DNA from 4 places in the uncultured Acetobacterium sp. genome. Region 1 is predicted to be linked to each of the others. Evidence: riboswitches for the same ligand, from Rfam matches in the RefSeq annotation. Region 1 holds a riboswitch; each other region holds the start of a gene.
What was found. A riboswitch is a leader RNA that binds a small molecule or an ion and turns the genes downstream of it on or off. The one in region 1 is predicted to bind cobalamin.
Positions count from the first base shown of each region.

Region 2: another riboswitch for cobalamin. It lies ahead of QZ998_RS06975 (energy-coupling factor ABC transporter permease); the one in region 1 lies ahead of QZ998_RS15295 (class I SAM-dependent methyltransferase).
Region 3: another riboswitch for cobalamin. It lies ahead of QZ998_RS06885 (ABC transporter substrate-binding protein); the one in region 1 lies ahead of QZ998_RS15295 (class I SAM-dependent methyltransferase).
Region 4: another riboswitch for cobalamin. It lies ahead of QZ998_RS13220 (alcohol dehydrogenase catalytic domain-containing protein); the one in region 1 lies ahead of QZ998_RS15295 (class I SAM-dependent methyltransferase).

Region 1 is NZ_CAKMJU010000124.1:17,028-21,386, reverse strand. It holds partial or broken gene QZ998_RS15315 (ABC transporter ATP-binding protein) at 1-148, shown strand, start outside; gene QZ998_RS15310 (DUF5320 domain-containing protein) at 246-455, shown strand; gene QZ998_RS15305 (MBL fold metallo-hydrolase) at 480-1,301, shown strand; gene QZ998_RS15300 (flavin reductase family protein) at 1,325-1,816, shown strand; cobalamin riboswitch at 1,971-2,149, shown strand; gene QZ998_RS15295 (class I SAM-dependent methyltransferase) at 2,297-3,121, shown strand; gene QZ998_RS15290 (iron ABC transporter permease) at 3,124-4,215, shown strand; gene QZ998_RS15285 (ABC transporter ATP-binding protein) at 4,212-4,359, shown strand, end outside.
Region 2 is NZ_CAKMJU010000034.1:57,661-62,019, forward strand. It holds gene QZ998_RS06970 (EAL domain-containing protein) at 1-1,290, opposite strand, end outside; cobalamin riboswitch at 1,494-1,674, shown strand; gene QZ998_RS06975 (energy-coupling factor ABC transporter permease) at 1,986-2,741, shown strand; gene QZ998_RS06980 (energy-coupling factor ABC transporter substrate-binding protein) at 2,719-3,018, shown strand; gene cbiQ (cobalt ECF transporter T component CbiQ) at 3,140-3,841, shown strand; gene QZ998_RS06990 (energy-coupling factor ABC transporter ATP-binding protein) at 3,834-4,359, shown strand, end outside.
Region 3 is NZ_CAKMJU010000034.1:37,576-41,934, reverse strand. It holds gene QZ998_RS06895 (heme ABC transporter ATP-binding protein) at 1-615, opposite strand, end outside; gene QZ998_RS06890 (iron chelate uptake ABC transporter family permease subunit) at 617-1,648, opposite strand; gene QZ998_RS06885 (ABC transporter substrate-binding protein) at 1,751-2,707, opposite strand; cobalamin riboswitch at 2,812-3,009, opposite strand; gene QZ998_RS06880 (sugar phosphate isomerase/epimerase) at 3,009-3,803, opposite strand; gene QZ998_RS06875 (hypothetical protein) at 3,969-4,359, shown strand, end outside.
Region 4 is NZ_CAKMJU010000100.1:12,617-16,975, forward strand. It holds gene QZ998_RS13205 (phytoene/squalene synthase family protein) at 1-46, shown strand, start outside; gene QZ998_RS13210 (DUF92 domain-containing protein) at 70-924, shown strand; gene QZ998_RS13215 (tocopherol cyclase family protein) at 979-1,959, shown strand; cobalamin riboswitch at 2,045-2,221, shown strand; gene QZ998_RS13220 (alcohol dehydrogenase catalytic domain-containing protein) at 2,331-3,374, shown strand; gene trpD (anthranilate phosphoribosyltransferase) at 3,396-4,359, shown strand, end outside.

The DNA of each region.
Region 1 (4,359 bases):
TGTCATTGCTCATCGGTTGTCAACGATCCAGAATGCTGACTTGATTCTGGTAGTGGATCAGGGTGATGTGGTGGAACAGGGAACCCACGAAGAACTGATGGCGAAGGGCGGCAGTTATTGGCAGATGTATCAGGCGCAGTTTGAATGAGTTGCTCAGAAATCAAAATAGTTATTGACATATGTTTGAAAAAACATATAATAATAGTATAAGTAACATATATTAATAATATCAAGGAGGCTTTAAAATGCCAGGAAGAGATCGAACCGGACCACATGGTCGGGGTTCCGGCAGTGGAAAAGGGTTAGGACGATGTTCGGGAATAAACGCATATGGGTTTGGAAAAGGCTGTGGCTGCGGACGAAGTAAGAAGAAAGTGATTAACAAAAACGCACCGGTGACGGATCAGGCAGACTTAGAAACGGCTGAGGATCAGACAGCAGCAAACAAAAGCTAAAAATAAAGGGCTGAGGGTGGCTAAATGAAAATTGTAACATTGGCTGAAAACACATCAGTATCAGAAGAATTCAGAAGCGAACATGGATTGAGCCTTTACATTGAAACCGAAACCCATAAACTGTTATTTGATGTCGGGGCCAGCAGTTTGTTTGCCGAAAATGCCGAAAAACTGGGGGTTGACCTTTCAGAAGTGGATACCCTGATCATCAGCCATGGCCATTATGATCATGGCGGCGGTTTAAAAACATTTATGGAGATCAATGACAAGGCGGCTATCTATCTCAATGGTCAAGCATTTGAAAATCATTTTTCTAAACGTGCAAATGGTCAGGCTTATATTGGCTTGGATCAGGAACTGTTTTGCAACCCGCGCTTTATCTTTTTGGCGAATGATTTCGTGATTGATGATGAATTATGTATTTTTGCAAATGTTCAGGGTCAACGCTGCCGCTCCACCGCCAACGCTGACCTGCTGATGGAAAAAGATGGGCAACTGATGGCAGATGATTTTTGTCATGAACAGAACCTGATCATCCGCGAAAAAAATCAGCTGGTGTTGGTGGCAGGCTGTGCCCATCGGGGCATTGTCAATATTCTTGATCATATGGCGATAAACTACGATCTGCAGCCGACGGTTGTCATTGGCGGCTTTCATCTTTATAATCGCTCCCAAAAAAAACCGGAGGCAAAAGAATTGATTGAGGAAATTGGCAACGCCCTTAAAAAGACAGAGGCAGTTTATTACACCTGCCATTGTACTGGGAAAGAGCCCTATCAAATTCTAAGAACGATGCTGGGAGAACAGGTCAACTATCTGGCTACCGGCAGTCGAGTTAGTCTTTAAAAGTAAAAAAACGAGGAGAATTTATGAGTAAAGCAAAAGGAAATATGAAGTCGTGTTTGAATCCAATGGCCAAGGTGTTGGTATCCTGTCGGGGCTTAAATGGCGAAAACAATGCCCTGGCGGTTGGCTATTGCGGAAACTGCAGTTATGATCCGCCGATGGTTATGGTCGGGATTGTCCCCTCCCGGTATTCGTATCATTTGATCAAAGAATCCGGTTGTTTTGTGGTGAATCTAGTTGATCAGGCCTATGAAGAAACCTTTAAATATCTGGGCAGTCACAGCAAACGGGACGAGGATAAGCTGGCCGTGATGAAGGTCAATCTAGAAGAAGCTAAATTTGTCAATGCTCCAATTTTATCGGATTGCCCGGTTAATATTGAATGCACGATTGTAGACTCCATTGTCACCGGTTCGCATGAAATGTTTGTCGGAAAAATTGAATATGTTCACGCCGATTCAAAAATGGTCAGCGACGATGGTTGTATTGATTTTTCACAAATAAAGTTCTTATAAACAGATCAGGATATAGCGTTTTGTAGTTGACATCAAAGAATTATAATGGTATTATGTCAAAAAAATAAAAAGTGTTTGATGACACGAATAAAATTTAAATTAGGTTTTAGTTTGGCATAACGAATTTATCTAAATGCGGACTATAATCGACATCAAAAAGTGAATAATTCAAGGTGCCGATCATAACGATCGGAGAATAGGGAAGCTTAAAAAGCACGGACCCACCACTGTGAACAGGGACGAATTCTTAATAAACCACTGGGCTAAAGCCTGGGAAGGTGAGAATAGGATGAACTGTTAGTCAGGAGACCTGCCTTGATATAGAGATAATACCAGGGGACGATTGGTAGCTTGATTTGGAATACCTTGAGATGGGAAGGGTTTCTTTTATTTATAAAAGAAGCTCTTTTTTTTATGTGTTCAAAGTGGGCAATTAAAAAATAGGTTAGTAAAAATTATAAAACAAAAAAAGGAGAAGTGATGAACTTTGAGGAAAAATGGATTGATAGTAAGAAAAAGACGGATTTAAATGAGAGCAAGCAATTTTGGGACGATCGGGCATCGGAATTTAATGAAATTGGGAAGAGGGAAATGGTTGACGATCCGGTGCTGCTGCTTTTAAAAAGCAAGGGAGCCATTTTTCCGGGAGCCAGAGTGCTTGACATCGGCTGCGGTGCTGGTCGCTATTCCAAAGAATTCCTAAGAATCGGTTGTGAGGTCGTGGGAATTGATATTTCGCCCAATATGATCGATTTTACCAAGGAGAACACCGCTAGTTTAAATGTCGATCATTTTACCTTCAAGGTACTGCCCTGGGAGACAGCGGATCTGGCTGCCGAAGGATGGGAAGGCTATTTTGATCTGGTTTTTGCTTCCATGAGCCCAGCCATTAGTGGCCCGGAAGAATTAAGAAAAATGAATCAGGCCTCTAAAGGCTATTGTTTTATGAGTGGACACCTGATCAAAGAAGATAAAATTGGAAATGAATTACGAGTGGCTCTGCATAAAGAAAACCGCGCCGCAGATTACCGGAACACCTTATATTATGCCTTTAATATTCTCTGGGATATGGGCTATTTTGCGGAGTTTAGACACAGCGAGAATCAGCGGGAAAGTGTTTGGGAACTGGAGAAAGCTGCCAATTATTATACCCATATGTTAAGAGCTACCGATGAGCAAACCAAACAGGCGATTCGCGAGTATCTTAAGAAGAAAAGCGAAGCCGGACAGATCAAAGATGTCAACTATTCCAAAAGCGGTCAATTGTTGTGGTCGGTTCAGGCTGATCAAATAAACGGGAGATAAAGATGCTAAAAAAACCAAGTGCTGTGATTGAGGTGGAGGGCGACAGCCTCGAATTATACCAGAAATTTACCAGTAAAAAAATCATGCTGATTCTCATTCTTTGCACTTTGTTGCTGGTGGTAGCGATTTTTGCGATGAATAGCGGAGCCATCGAACTGGACCCCACCGACATTATCAAAACCCTGATGCGTATCGGCACCGAAATTTCCAGTGTAGTGGTATGGCGGATTCGTTTGCCTCGAGTTCTGGCCGCGGTCATTGCCGGCGCTGGTTTGGCGGTGGCCGGATGTGTGATGCAAAATAACTTAAGAAATCCGTTGGCATCGCCCTCTACCTTGGGAATTTCCAGTGCGGCCGCCTTTGGTGCCAACATTGCTATTATTGTATTGGGTGCTGGTACCATGCAAAGTTCAGCAGCTCAACCGATTATTGTCAATAACCCGTATCTGGTAACGATTTTCGCCTTTGTCTTTTCTATGGGAGCCACCATGGTGATTCTGCTGCTAGCTCGAATGCGCAGTTTTTCACCGGAATCGATCGTCTTGGCCGGGGTGGCGCTAAGCTCTCTTTTTGGAGCAGGAACCACCTTGATTCAGTATTTTGCTGAATCGGTGCAGATTGCTGCCGCTGTCTTCTGGACTTTTGGCGACCTCGGTCGGGCTGGCTGGACGGAGGTTTATATTTTGGCTGTAGTGGTGGGTCTTTCGATGATCTACTTTATGATGAAGCGTTGGGATTATAATGCCCTTGATACGGGTGCCGATGCCGCTAAAAGCCTGGGGGTTAATGTCGAGCAAACCCGGTTTGGCGGGATGCTGGTGTCATCGATGATTACCGCAGTGACGGTGTCATTTCTTGGTGTGATCGGGTTTATTGGTTTGGTGGCTCCACAGATGGTGCGACGCTTAATCGGCGGGGATCATCGCTTTCTGATTCCCATTTCTGCCCTAATGGGGGCACTTTTATTGTTGGTCTCGGATACCTTTGCCCGAACCATTATTTCCCCCATTATACTGCCGGTGGGAGCAGTGACATCGTTTCTGGGAGCACCGCTGTTTTTGTATCTCTTACTTAAAGGAGGTAAACGTCATTGAATTTACAAGTTGAAGGATTGGCTTTTGACTATCCCTGTCAAAACGTCTTAAAAGGGATCTCTTTTTCGATGAAGCGAGGGCAATGTCTGGCGATACTAGGAACAAATGGAGCCGGAAAATCGACCCTGCTTAAGTGTATTAATA
Region 2 (4,359 bases), on a different contig from region 1:
CTTTAAGAGCAGTGATTCCATTTGGATCTTATTGAGGATCTCTTCCTTCATATCGGGTCTGAAAAACTGAATGTTATTGCGCCCCAGCTCTTTGGCTTTATACATTGAGGTATCGGCGCTCTTAAGTAGTTCAATCGGTTCTTTGCCGTCCTGAGGAAAGACCGAAATGCCGAAGCTGGCGCTGACTTTAAATTCTGAGCAGTGCGTTTTTATTTTATCGCACAGCTCATTGCGGAGGCTTTCGACATAGTTGTAGGCAGCTTCTTCTTTGATATTTCGTTGAATGATCAGGGCAAACTCATCGCCACCCATTCGACCCAGCAAATCATCTTCATGAACGAGTTCTTTCAAGCGTCTGGCGGTATATTTTAAATAGTCGTCACCATAAAGATGACCCATGGTATCATTGATTTTTTTAAAATTATCGAGATCGATAAAAACAATATAAAAGATTGACTTCTTATCATCAGATCGATTGACCAGTAGATGCAGGCGCTCCAGAATCATTTTGCGATTGGGGAGTTCGGTTAAGCCATCGTAATAAGCGAGAAAATGAAGGCGCTCTTCGTTTTTTCTTATTTCTTCATTGGACGACTGGAGCTCTTTATTCTGGGTGGCCAGGGTTTGTTTGGTGAGATTTAGCGTTTCATACAGGCCGGCAATTTTTTCTTTCTGAGTAATCACCGCATTTAGTCGCTTCATCGCTTTGTCATATCGAAGCTGGGTCATGTGAAAGGTCGCAGCAGCCAGGCTGAACACGAAAGCGAACAGAATATTCTGAATCAGAAAATAAACCGGGGCAAAGCGAAATCCATCAACAGGCAGGAGAAAGGTCACATATAATCCACAGATAAAAGTTGTCGCCGTAATATAATACAGCATTGTTATTTTTAGTCGCATCATGGCAAGGATGATCATCACAAAAGCAGCAGTCCATACTGCCGGGCCAATGATGTGATAGTATCGGATCACGATAAAAGCCAGACAGGTCGATTGGGAGAGCGAAATCAGGTGATCAAATGAATCACTGTTTAATTCTTTTCGGGAAATCGTTTCAAAGGTTAAGCCAAGCAGCAGAAAAATGGCGCTGTTGGTCAGCACCTCGGTTAGATTTCCAGACCAAAAAAAATAAACGATAATGACATTCGCAATTGCGCCAAGAAATAATAGCGGTGATGCCAGCATGCAGCTTAAAATATTTTGATAATACAATATCAGGGAAGGATCATCGGCGGCGTTTAATCGTTCAAATACAGCAGGCACAGTTCGTTTGAATTTAAGTTTATCCATCACAATACCTCTTCGGTTTAAAGGATTACAGACATTTGATCTATTGTAGCATTTTACAAGCTTGATTGCGATAGAAAGTCGTGCAAATTTAATAAATACTTAACCAGTTACTATTTAAAGAAGCTAATTTTTAGCCTTAAAGCGCCTAAAAAAACCTGTACATTTATCATATCCGTGTTATAATATAAACACAATTAAATAAGAGATGTAAAAAATCATTTAGGATGAATAAATTCATTGAGGGAATCTGGTTAGAATCCAGAACGATCCGGTCACTGTAATTAGTTATGTCTCCTTAATATGTCACTGGGCACGTTTTGTCTGGGAAGGCGAGGAGAATAAAAGCTATAAGTCAGGAAACCTACTAAAATGATGTGCTAAAGTGTCCTTCCAGGGAAAAGGGAAGTTAGTAACATTAACAAAAGTTGATTCTATGATATTGCGTGATAGAATGAATGGAAACGTGTAATGATAAAACCTTTTTTCCCATCATAATGTGGGTGAAAGGTTTTTTTTTCGGGCAGTAGTGGATTCAGTGAATGCGTTACGCAAGCTAGCAAATCCGAACGTTCAAAGAAATACTTGCAGTTATCTTTGATTTGAGTACATAAAACTATCGGCTTTTAGTGTGTCCATTGAAATGGGCTGTGTGAAGCCCTCTTTTTTACTGGTTGATATAAAAAATGGAGGTAAAAATGAAAAGAACAAAAAACACAAAAAGAAACATGACATTTGTTGGAATTGTATTTTTAATGGTCCTTTTGGCTGCTCAACCGGTCAACGCCATGCATATTATGGAAGGCTTTCTGCCGATTGGCTGGGCGGTCTTCTGGTGGGTATTATCACTGCCGTTTATCGCTTTCGGATTATATCAGGTCGGAAAAATATTTAAAGACAAGCCTGAGCAAAAAGTTTTATTGGCGATTGCAACCGCCTTCACCTTTGCCTTATCAGCTTTTAAATTACCTTCGGTAACCGGCAGTTCCTCGCATATGACCGGGATCGGTTTGGGTGCCATTGTCCTGGGTCCTTTTGCTACCGTTGTGGTTGGTACCATCGCGCTGTTATTTCAGGCGCTTTTGCTGGCTCATGGCGGGTTGACTACGCTGGGAGCCAATGTCTTTTCAATGGCAATAGTGGGATCTTTTGTTGCTTACGGAATCTATAAAGGGTTGTCAAAGCTCAATGTCCCCAAAGCACTAACCGTTTTTTTAGCAGCTTGTATCGCTGATCTGGTGACCTATATAACAACATCGATCCAGTTAGGTCTGGCCTTCCCGGATCCGGTTGGTGGGATGACGGCATCGGTTGCTAAATTTTTAAGTATTTTTGCCATTACCCAGATACCGCTGGCAATCATCGAAGGTATTTTAACCGTACTGGTGGTCAATGCCATCTACCAATATAAAGAAAAGGGGATTATTTCAAATGAAACTCTCGCTGACAACTAAAATCATTCTGGTTATGCTAATTGGAGCACTGATTATTATTCCTCAGATTGCCTTGCCAGAGGCCGAGTTTGCGGGTGCCGATGACGCCGCCGGAACGGCCATCACCACAATCGATCAAAATTATGTGCCCTGGTTTGAAAGCTTGTTTGATCCCGGCGAGATGGAAGAAAACCTATTCCTTTTCCAACAGATCCTAGGCGTTGGCGGGTTGGGAATCTGCTTTTTCTATCTTTATAAAAAATCGGGAAAAAATGAAAAGGCCGAGAAATCGGCGTAAATAATGAAAACAGATTAACAAGGGTTTGACCCCTTGGTCATTGGTCGGTAGGGGAGTTTGTCACCAACCTGAAGCCCGGTGACTGATATCAATATTAACAGCATCGAAGAAGGAGACTACCATGATTGATCGTTTTGCGCATACCAATAAACTTAGCAATGCCAATCCTACTGTTAAGGTAGTGGTTTCATTAATCATGCTCCTTTCGGTCTTTTTTATCAGTGAACCCCTGTATATGGCAGGGGTTTTTGGTGTTATGGTGGCTTGCACCCTGCTGTGGGCAAAAATTCCCGGACGTATTTATCTCCATACACTGATTTTTGATTCGATCTTTATTATCCCCGGAGCGCTGGCATTATTATTCACCATTTCCAAAGGGGGCGGTGACTATTTAGTGGCATTTAATTTTTTCCAGTTTACCATCGGCATCACCACCGCCAACTTGGTGCTGGCCAGTCTGGTTTTTTGTAGAGCGATGTCAGGCGTTTCCTGCATGCTTTTTTTGATTTATACCACCCCGGTGATGCAGATTGCCGGCGTGATGAAAAAAGCCCATATCAGCAATACTTTTTTAGAGATATTTATTCTAACCTACCGCTTTATCTTTGATTATTGGGATAAAATAAAAATTATGGCAACCGCTCAGGAGTTACGCTTTGGTTACCGCAATGTAAAAGTCTCAATCCAATCGATTGCAATGATGTTAAGCAATTTAATTCTCATGGCCATCCAGAGCTACGAGGAGATGACAAAAACCCTGGAATTAAAGCAATATCAGGGAGACTTTCATGTAAGCTATCGGAAAGGTCTTAAAAATGATTAAAACTAAAAATTTGACATATCAATATCCGGACGGCACTACCGCTTTAAAAGGTGTCTCCATTGACGGAAACAGGGGAAATTGCATCGCCCTCATCGGTGAAAACGGTGCTGGTAAATCGACCTTAATGTCAGCCTTAATTGGGCTGATCAAACCAACTGAGGGAACTGTTTTTTTTAAGGAAGAACCCTTATCCTATAAGAAAAAAAATCTCTACGAATTTCGCAAATCAATTGGGCTGGTTATTCAGGAATCCGATAAGCAGGTCTTTTATTCAGGAATATATGATGACGTGGCCTTTGCCTTAAGAAACATGGGGATGGCTGCAGAGCTCATCGATGGGCGGGTAAAGGCCGCCATGGAAGCTACCGGAATCACGCTTTTGGCCGATCGGCCAGTCCATTATCTCAGTTATGGGCAAAAAAAACGGGTCGCCATGGCTGGGGTTTTAGCCGTCGAACCGGAGATCATTCTGATGGATGAACCGACACTGGGACTCGATCCCAAAAGCAAGGCCGGGG
Region 3 (4,359 bases), on a different contig from region 1:
ATCATGAAGGACAGCCACCACCGTCATCGATTTTTTTACATTCAGATTGCGAATTAACTCCATCACTTCAATCTGGTGGTGGATATCCAGCGCCGATGTCGGTTCATCCAACAAAATGATATCGGGTTCCTGGGCAATCGCCCGGGCAATAATCACCCGCTGTTTTTCGCCGCCGCTGAGATTATTATAAAGCCGCTTTCTAAACGGGAGGGTCTTGGTCGCCCGCATCGCCTCGGCGACAATCGTATAATCATGCTGACTTTCCTTGGTGCGATAACTCAGATAGGGGTTGCGTCCCATCAAGACGATGTCCTCAACGGTGAAATCATAGTCGATATCAAAGGACTGCGGCACCACCGCAATCATTTGAGCCCGCTGCCGCTGGCTATAGCTGGTATTGTCCTTTTCTTCCAGAGTAATCACCCCGGATTTAACTGGTAACAGTCCCGACAAACATTTTAACAGGGTTGACTTCCCGGTGCCGTTGGGACCGATCAATCCGACAAACTCACCCTGACAGATGGTCGCGTTAAACCCTTGTAAGATATCTTTTTCACCATAACCGGATACCAGATCCTTAAAATCGAGCATGATTCTTGGCATTAACCGCTTCATCTTAGACACCCCCCTGCTTTCGTTTTCTCAAGAGATAGACAAAAAAGGGTCCGCCGAAGGCGGCGGTAATAATCCCGACGGGAATTTCCTGACCAGCCACCGTTCGGGCCAGCGTATCACACAGAATTAAAAACGCTCCACCAAAGAGTAGCGAAAAAGGAATCAAAACCCGATGTTTAGGACCAGTTACCAGGCGGACAATATGGGGTATTACCAATCCCACAAACCCGATGATCCCGGTAACCGAGACCACTGCTGCGGTCAGCAGCGATGAGGTAATTAAAATTTTCTTTTTTAAACGCTCGGTATCCACCCCCAACTGAGTCGCGGTTTCCTCGCCCAACAGCATGATATCCAATTCTCGAACTGAGGTCAGCATAACGATACATCCGATAATAACATAAGGTAGCACCGTTAAAACCTGACCCCAGCCCTTACCGTTTAAACTGCCCATGATCCAGAACATAATCCGGGTCATTTCTTCCTGATTAAAAATCATCAGCAAATACATGATCGCACTAATGGTTTGCCCGATGGCAATGCCGCTAAGTAGCAGTGTCGCCACCGGAACCTTGCGACCGACTCGGGAGATATTATAAACCACTAAAATCGATGCAAATGATCCGACAAAAGCTAAAATAGCGGTGCCGTTCATCCCAAATAAACTGCTGGAAAAATTCATCACAATGCCAATCGTCGCTCCCAGAGCCGCCCCCGATGATACCCCTAAAATATAAGGATCAGCCATGGGATTTTTAAAGATTCCCTGGTAGGCGGCGCCACAGATGGCCAGCACCCCACCGGTAATAAAGGCCAGAATAATCCGCGGCAATCGCACATTCCAAATAATGGCAATGGCTCCCGCGCTAATATTTTCCATCCCCAAATCGATCCGAAAAATCTGATTCAGCAGGATTTTATTAGCATCCCAAAAAGAAATCGACGCCACTCCCAACAAAGTACAGACATAAATAATGATGATACAAATAGCAATGGATATGATAATACTATATTTCTTGACTCTGTTTTTCATGATTTCTCCAATTGATCCTTTTTTCTGTTCGCCCCCTGGGTCTCTCCTAGAGAAAACTAGGGGGCGAACAGCATTCACCCCATTAGAAAGACTTACTTACTCTTATTTAGTGAAAATTTCCGGATAAATACTTTCGGCAATCAAGGCCATTCCTTCAATAATACGTGGCCCTGGCCGCTGGATCATATCACTTTCCAAAGTGAGAAATTCGAAATAGATTACTTGATCATTGATAATCGCATTGATTTTGTCAAAGCCTGGGGTCGCCTTGATTTCCTCTGGTGTGGTGTACAGTGAAATATAAACATCGGGGTTGTCAGCAATGATTTCTTCAGTGCTGAGCTGTGGCCATTGGTCGGTTTTATCGGCAGCAATATTCACTGCATTTAGATCGGTCAGCATGGAATCAAGGGTGGAACCGGGACCTGCCGAGTAAAACTTTCCGATATCAAAAAATACTACTTTCTGGGTTTTGGCTGTTTGTGCTTTCTCACTTAAGGCTTCTCGCTCAGCTGCCATTTTTTCGACGACCGCTTTGGCCTGATCATTGGCATTGGTCACTTCCCCAGTATCAACAATATTGCTTAGAATCCCGTCAATATTGGCAGCATTAAAGGTTATCACTTTAGCGCCAGTCGCCTCCAGCTGTTGTTTGATATCATCAGAAATAAAATCAGATGCAACCACCAGATCTGGTGACAACTCAATGATTTTTTCAAGGGTCGGTGAGTTAAAGCTGCCCACATCGGTGACTGCTAAGGCAGCTTCGGGATAGTTGCAATATTTTGTCCGTCCTACCACCTTATCACCCTGATCCAGGGCAAACAGAATTTCGGTTGTTGCCGGTGATAACGAGACAATCTTTTGTGGTTCTTTATCAATGGTCACGGCGTTGCCGGCATTATCTGTTACTGTTACCGGATAACTGGTCGAACCACTTTTCGTCTCAACTCCCTTAGCATCCGTTGTTGTGCCGCTTTGTTGACATCCAGTAAAGGATACCATCAAGGCTAAAATAATTAAACTAGCCGATAGCCTTCTGAGCTTCTTCTTTTTCATTTTCTTCCTTCTTTTTCTTTATTTTTTTGCATTTTTTGCAAAAATAAATCCAGCTTCCTGTGGAGGCTGGATACTAAACAAAAGGTTTAATCCTGTTCTTCCCACCGAAGAATATCAATGATTATGAGTGTCCTGACTCTTGCCTATCCTTGGTTCTCCCTTCCCATCCATAAGACAGTGGCACAAAAACCTTATTAGCAATTACAGTAGCGGGGGCTGCAGGGGTTTTGCACCCCTTTCCTCATCAATTTTCTATTATATTAGTGGCAGTGTATCACAGAATAGGCAACTTTTCAATTGATTATTTTTGCCGTGATTCTGGATCCTTGGTTGCCAGACTCTGCTTAACCGCCACAGCGAAATCGAGCGGATCTTTCTCCTGCCAGACTGCATTAGCCAGCACCTCATAAGAAATCGTTTTGATGGTTGGCACCGTCTGAATCTCAGCCATCACCGCATCCAGCGGGATGCTGCCTTCGCCGGGAATCCAGTGGCGATCTTGCAAAAAGTCATTATCTGAAAGATGTAGCGCCTTAATCCGATGCTTATATGCCTTTAAAATCCGGCCGCAATTCTGTTCTTCCAGAAAATCGTGGGAGCTGTCATAGCACATCCCAAACCGCGGGGCATCAATCTGATCTAATAGATAAACCAACAGATGCTGGCGCGAGACATTTTCGACCGCCAAATCGACGTTGTACTTCTCGGCGGCATCGGCCAGCTCGGAGAAAAAAGCCAAACCCTTATCCAAATCCGGCGTAAATGCATCGAGATCATTGGTATGCATCACCATCGCCGGAATCTCAAAAGCCTGGCAATCTTTTAAATAATCCTTGAACATCTTAAGCTTGGGCGAAATCTCCATGCGCGAGGCCGTCCAGATATCACTGTAACCGATAAATGGAGCATGCATATTGGTAATCGCCAAACCATTCTTTCTGACCAGCTCCGGGAATGCTTCTTTCTTTAGTGCCCAGGGCTCAAGCTCATCCTCCCAGGAAATCATCGCCTCATCAAAACCGGCATCGGCAATAATTTTTATCCGCTCTTCAAAAGGCATAAAGTAACCAAACCAGGAAAACATACTAAATTTCATCGGTGTCCTACCTTCTCTTAGATCATTTAAAATATTGGCCAGAAAACACCTTCATAATCGATCAAGCAATTTTGCTCTGCTAATCGGACTATTCGCTAGTCTTCTTTTAAAAATTGCGTTATAATTAAACAAAAGTCCTATAAATTTGAACACTGGAGACAATCTATGAAAAAAAACTACAAGGCTCTGCTTATGGCATCGAGCTTTATCGCCCTGTCGGTGATCCTTTACTTTATCCACTTTTTGATATTCAAAGACACTCACCATATCTTTATTTATCTGCTTGGTGATATCGCTTTTTTACCGGTGGATGTGTTACTGGTTTCAATTATTTTTCACAAGATCATTAGTGACAAAGATAAGGCTGAACGGCTCAAGAAGGTGAACATGGTCGTCAGTGTCTTCTTTTCTGAGGCCGGGGTCGAATTGATGGGCTTTTTCTGTAAAGAAGATGCCCATTTAAAAGACCTGCAAGCCGTTTTATTAATCGATCCCCAATGGGATAGCCGGGATTACAAAAATGCCATTAGACAAATTAAGAAAATTGACTCCTCTG
Region 4 (4,359 bases), on a different contig from region 1:
TGTGACCGCAAACGGACAGCTGTTATTGACCGGATTTCGTCAATAAGTTGTCGAGATAGGATGATCGGAATGGAAAATTTAATTGACTATAGTTTAGCAGCTCAAACAGGATCGACTCTGGAACATGTAATATTTATTTGCTTGTCCTTGGGAGGGGCTTTTTTTGCATACTGGCGAAAATCGTTAAGACCTTCAGCGGCTTGGGGAGCCTTTTTTTTAGCGGTAGCCTTATATCTGGCGGGCGGCCCCTTATTTTTTATTTTATTGATGGTATTCTTTTTAAGTTCGACCTTTTTGTCGCGTTTCAAAGCCAGTCTTAAAGATCCCATTGAGACCAGGATTCATGCCAAGTCCGGCGCCCGGGATATTGTTCAGGTCGGTGCCAATGGCGGAGCGGCACTGATTATGGCGGTGCCCTTTGCCTACTCTCAGAATCCGGCCTATCTGGTCGCGGTGGCGGCTTCATTTGCGGCCTGTAATGCCGATACCTGGGCTTCGGAAATCGGCATTCTCAGCCGTAAGCCGCCGGTTTCGCTAATCACTCTAAAACCGGTTAATCCGGGATTATCCGGTGGGGTTAGTGGGCTGGGTCTACTGGCTTCGCTGGGTGGTTCGGCGGTGGTAGCATTGACCTATGGCCTTTTTCAATTTGCCGCCGGAAATAGCGGGATGCTTTTATGGATGCAAATCGGTGTTATTACCATTGGCGGTCTGTTGGGGTCAATCATTGATAGTTTGCTGGGCGCTGCCATCCAGGCCAAGTATATCAGCCATGAAACCGGACAGTTGACCGAAAAACCCAGCGATAATAACAAACCCAACCGCTTGTATAGCGGGCTAGCCTTTGTCAACAATGATTTTGTTAATTTTGCCAGCTCCTTGCTGGCCGCCGCGCTGGTGTTAATTTTTTTTAAATTTCAGTGAGTCCAGGTACTTAGGGGTATAGCAAAAACTGAGGTATTTGAAAGGAGCGTAATGATGATCAAGCAAGCGTTTTTTCAGGGTAAAAACAAGCGGCGACGCTATTTTGAAGGCTGGTATTTTAAATGTATCAGTGCGGATCGCAAACATGCCATTGCTATTATTCCGGGAATGGCCATTGATCCCCAGGGCGAAAAACAGGCATTTATCCAAGTAATCAATGCTGTAAATGGTAAGACATGGTATCATCATTTCTCCTATTCAGAATTTAAAGCCAGATCAAACCGGTTTGATGTCGAAATAGAGAATAATAGCTTTAATGCCGAGGGTCTGTCTTTAAATGTCGAGACAAGGGAGGGCAGTATCAAAGGACGGCTGACCTTTGAGCAAATCCATCCTTTTCCCAGGGGAGCAAAGCATCCTGGGATTATGGGGCCATTTGGAATAATTCCCTTTATGGAGTGTTACCATGCCATCATCCATTTATACCATGAGATTAAGGGCGTGATTGAGCTTGATGGTGAGATTCTGGATTTTAATGGCGGCGTCGGTTATATCGAAAAAGACTACGGTCGCTCGTTTCCCAAAACCTACCTCTGGCTTCAGGCCAGCCATTTTGAAGATGGAAATGCTTCTTTTGTCTTTTCCCGAGCCAATATTCCTTTTTTGGGATTTGAATTCCCCGGTTTCTTTGCCTATTTTACTGACTTCAAAGCGATTACCCGGCGTTTTGCGACCTATAATTTTTCGCGGGTTGAAAAATGGGAGGTTGATACCGAAAAGGGAACCTGTGCCGGAGAGTTAGAAGGGCCAAATGGGTCGCTAGCTTTTAGTGCTCAGATGGCCGGCGGCGGTCGGCTTCGGGCGCCATTGGATGGCCTGATGGATCGCGAGATAATTGAGAGCATCACCGCCAAAGTTTGGGTGCGTTTGACAAATAATCAGGGAGATATTATCTTTGAAAGCTCCAGTAATGAAGCGGGGATGGAGATATGCATGGATGAAGCAGTTGTATCGAACCAAGAATCACAACCATAAAAGCCAATTATCTTGGAAAATCTTTAGCAGATGTTGCCTAAAATGTGTTTTATCCGGGATCGGACTTATGATATAATAAATCAAAATTTAATAATCGTTTTCAGGTGCCCCTTGGGGAGAATAGGAAAATAAGTGAAAAGCTTATACGGGCCCGCCGCTGTAAATTGGGAATTTCTGTCACGATGCCACTGTTTAAAAAATGGGAAGGCGACAGAGGTGATGATCATAAGTCAGAAGACCTGCCTGAGAATTAGATGTTGAGAGATGTGGAAAGTCTGCGCTTTATTAGCGTGGCTTTTTTTTGTCAAAAGATACGTTAGACAGCTTTTATAAAAGCTTGTCAGATAAGTAAGTGATGGGGTGGAGATAGAGTGAAAGCAGTTGTTTTAGAAAAGCCGGGAGAATTAGTTCTGAGAGAGTTGGAAATGCCGGTTTGCGGTGCCAGCGAGCTGTTGGTACGGGTCAGAGCTTGCAATATTTGCCGAACCGATTTAAAATGCGCGACGGTAGGGCAACGGGATCTTGTTTATCCCAGAGTATTGGGACATGAAATTGCCGGAGAAATTATTGCAAAAGGTAGCCAGGTTGCTCGTCATAGGGTGGGGCAGCGGGTTCACATTCATCCGGGAATTTCCTGCGGTAAGTGCCAATATTGTAAAAAAGGTCAGGATAATCTTTGCGATCAGATCAAAATTATGGGCTTTAATTTTGATGGCGGATTTCAGGAGATAATTAAAATTGATCAGAAAGCCCTAAGATCCAAGGTCGTCAATCTGATCAATAGTAAATATTTAACCTATGAAGAAATAACCTTTATAGAACCGCTGGCCTGCTGTGTTAATATTCAGGATCGTCTAAAAATGAATTACGATTCGGTGTTGGTGATTATTGGCGGAGGGCGCCTTGGTCTGCTAAACTTATTCCTTGCCAAAGCAGAGCGGGTCACTAAGGTGATCCTGATTGAAGAAAATGAGGGTCGCCGCAACCGTGGCAAAGCGCTTGGCTTTGATGCTGTTTTTAGTGGTCGTGAGCCGGACCTGTTAAACCAGCTCAAACGTTGCACCAATAATCGGGGCGTCGATGTGGTTATTCCCTGCTGCCCGGAACCAGCGGCTTTGGATCTGGCCGTGCAGATTTTACGCAAAAGAGGAACTTTGGGGTATTTTAGTGGTATTACCAAGGGTCAGGATGCTTACCCGGATATCAACCAGATTCATTATAAGGAAATTTCAGTGGTTGGATCATATGGCTGTAGTGTTGGACATAGCCGCAAGGCCAAGGCCTTTCTGGAATCAAAAAAAGTATATGTAAAACCGCTGATTTCGCGTCGGGTTGAGCTAGAAGATCTGGCGACGGGAATGGATTATCTAAGAAATGGTGATGGCTATTCAACGATTGTCGTGATGAATAAATAGTTAAAAAACAAGGAGAAAAAAATGGAAAAAACAATCAGTAGCAAAGATTATGGGCAGGTGATTACGAAGCTAATCAATAAAGAAAACCTATCTAAAGATAATTCCAAGCAAATGTTTATGGAAATTTTAAGTGATAAACAAACAGCCATGCAACAGGGCGCTTTTTTAGCGGCACTTAGTGCTAAAGGGCCGACACCAGAGGAAGTGGCTGGAAGCTTTGAAGCCATTTACGAGGTTGATACCTTCAAGGTAGAACCGGTCACCGAGTTTCCGATTGTGGATAACTGCGGCACGGGGATGGATAGTTTTAAAACCTTTAATATCAGCACTGCTGCATCGATTATCGCAGCCGCGGCCGGCATTCCGATGGCCAAACATGGTTCTCGGGCCTTGACCTCGGTATGCGGAACCATCGATGTACTGGAAGCATTGGGGATCGACATGGATTCCAAAGTGGAATTGGTTAAAGAAAGTATTGAACAAGCTGGTATTGGGATCTTTAACGGGATGAGTCCGGAAGTTCATCCGGTGGCGCTGGGACGGGTTTTATCGCAGATTTCATTTGGCAGTGTGCTAAATATTTCGGCCTCGTTGGCTAATCCGGCACTGCCTCAGTATGGGGTTAGAGGGGTTTACTCGAAAGAAATGTTGGCCTTTGTGCCTCAGATCATGGCGGAGATTGGTTATAAACGAGCCATTGTTGTCTATGGCGAAGTTGGCGACCAATCGATTGATGAGGCGTCAACCATCGGAACCACCTATCTTGCCGAGCTGAAAGAAGATGGTACTGTGGAAAACTATTCATTTAATCCACAGGATATGTTGATAACTCCGGGAATTGTGGATGAAATCCGCACATTTGACTCGGTCGAAGCGTCTGCTTTGTGTATCGTTCGGCTTTTAAAGGGGCTAGAAACAAAAACCCGCGAAGATATTGTTGCCTTAAATGCCGGTCTGATTCTTTATTTAAGAGACAAATCGCCAA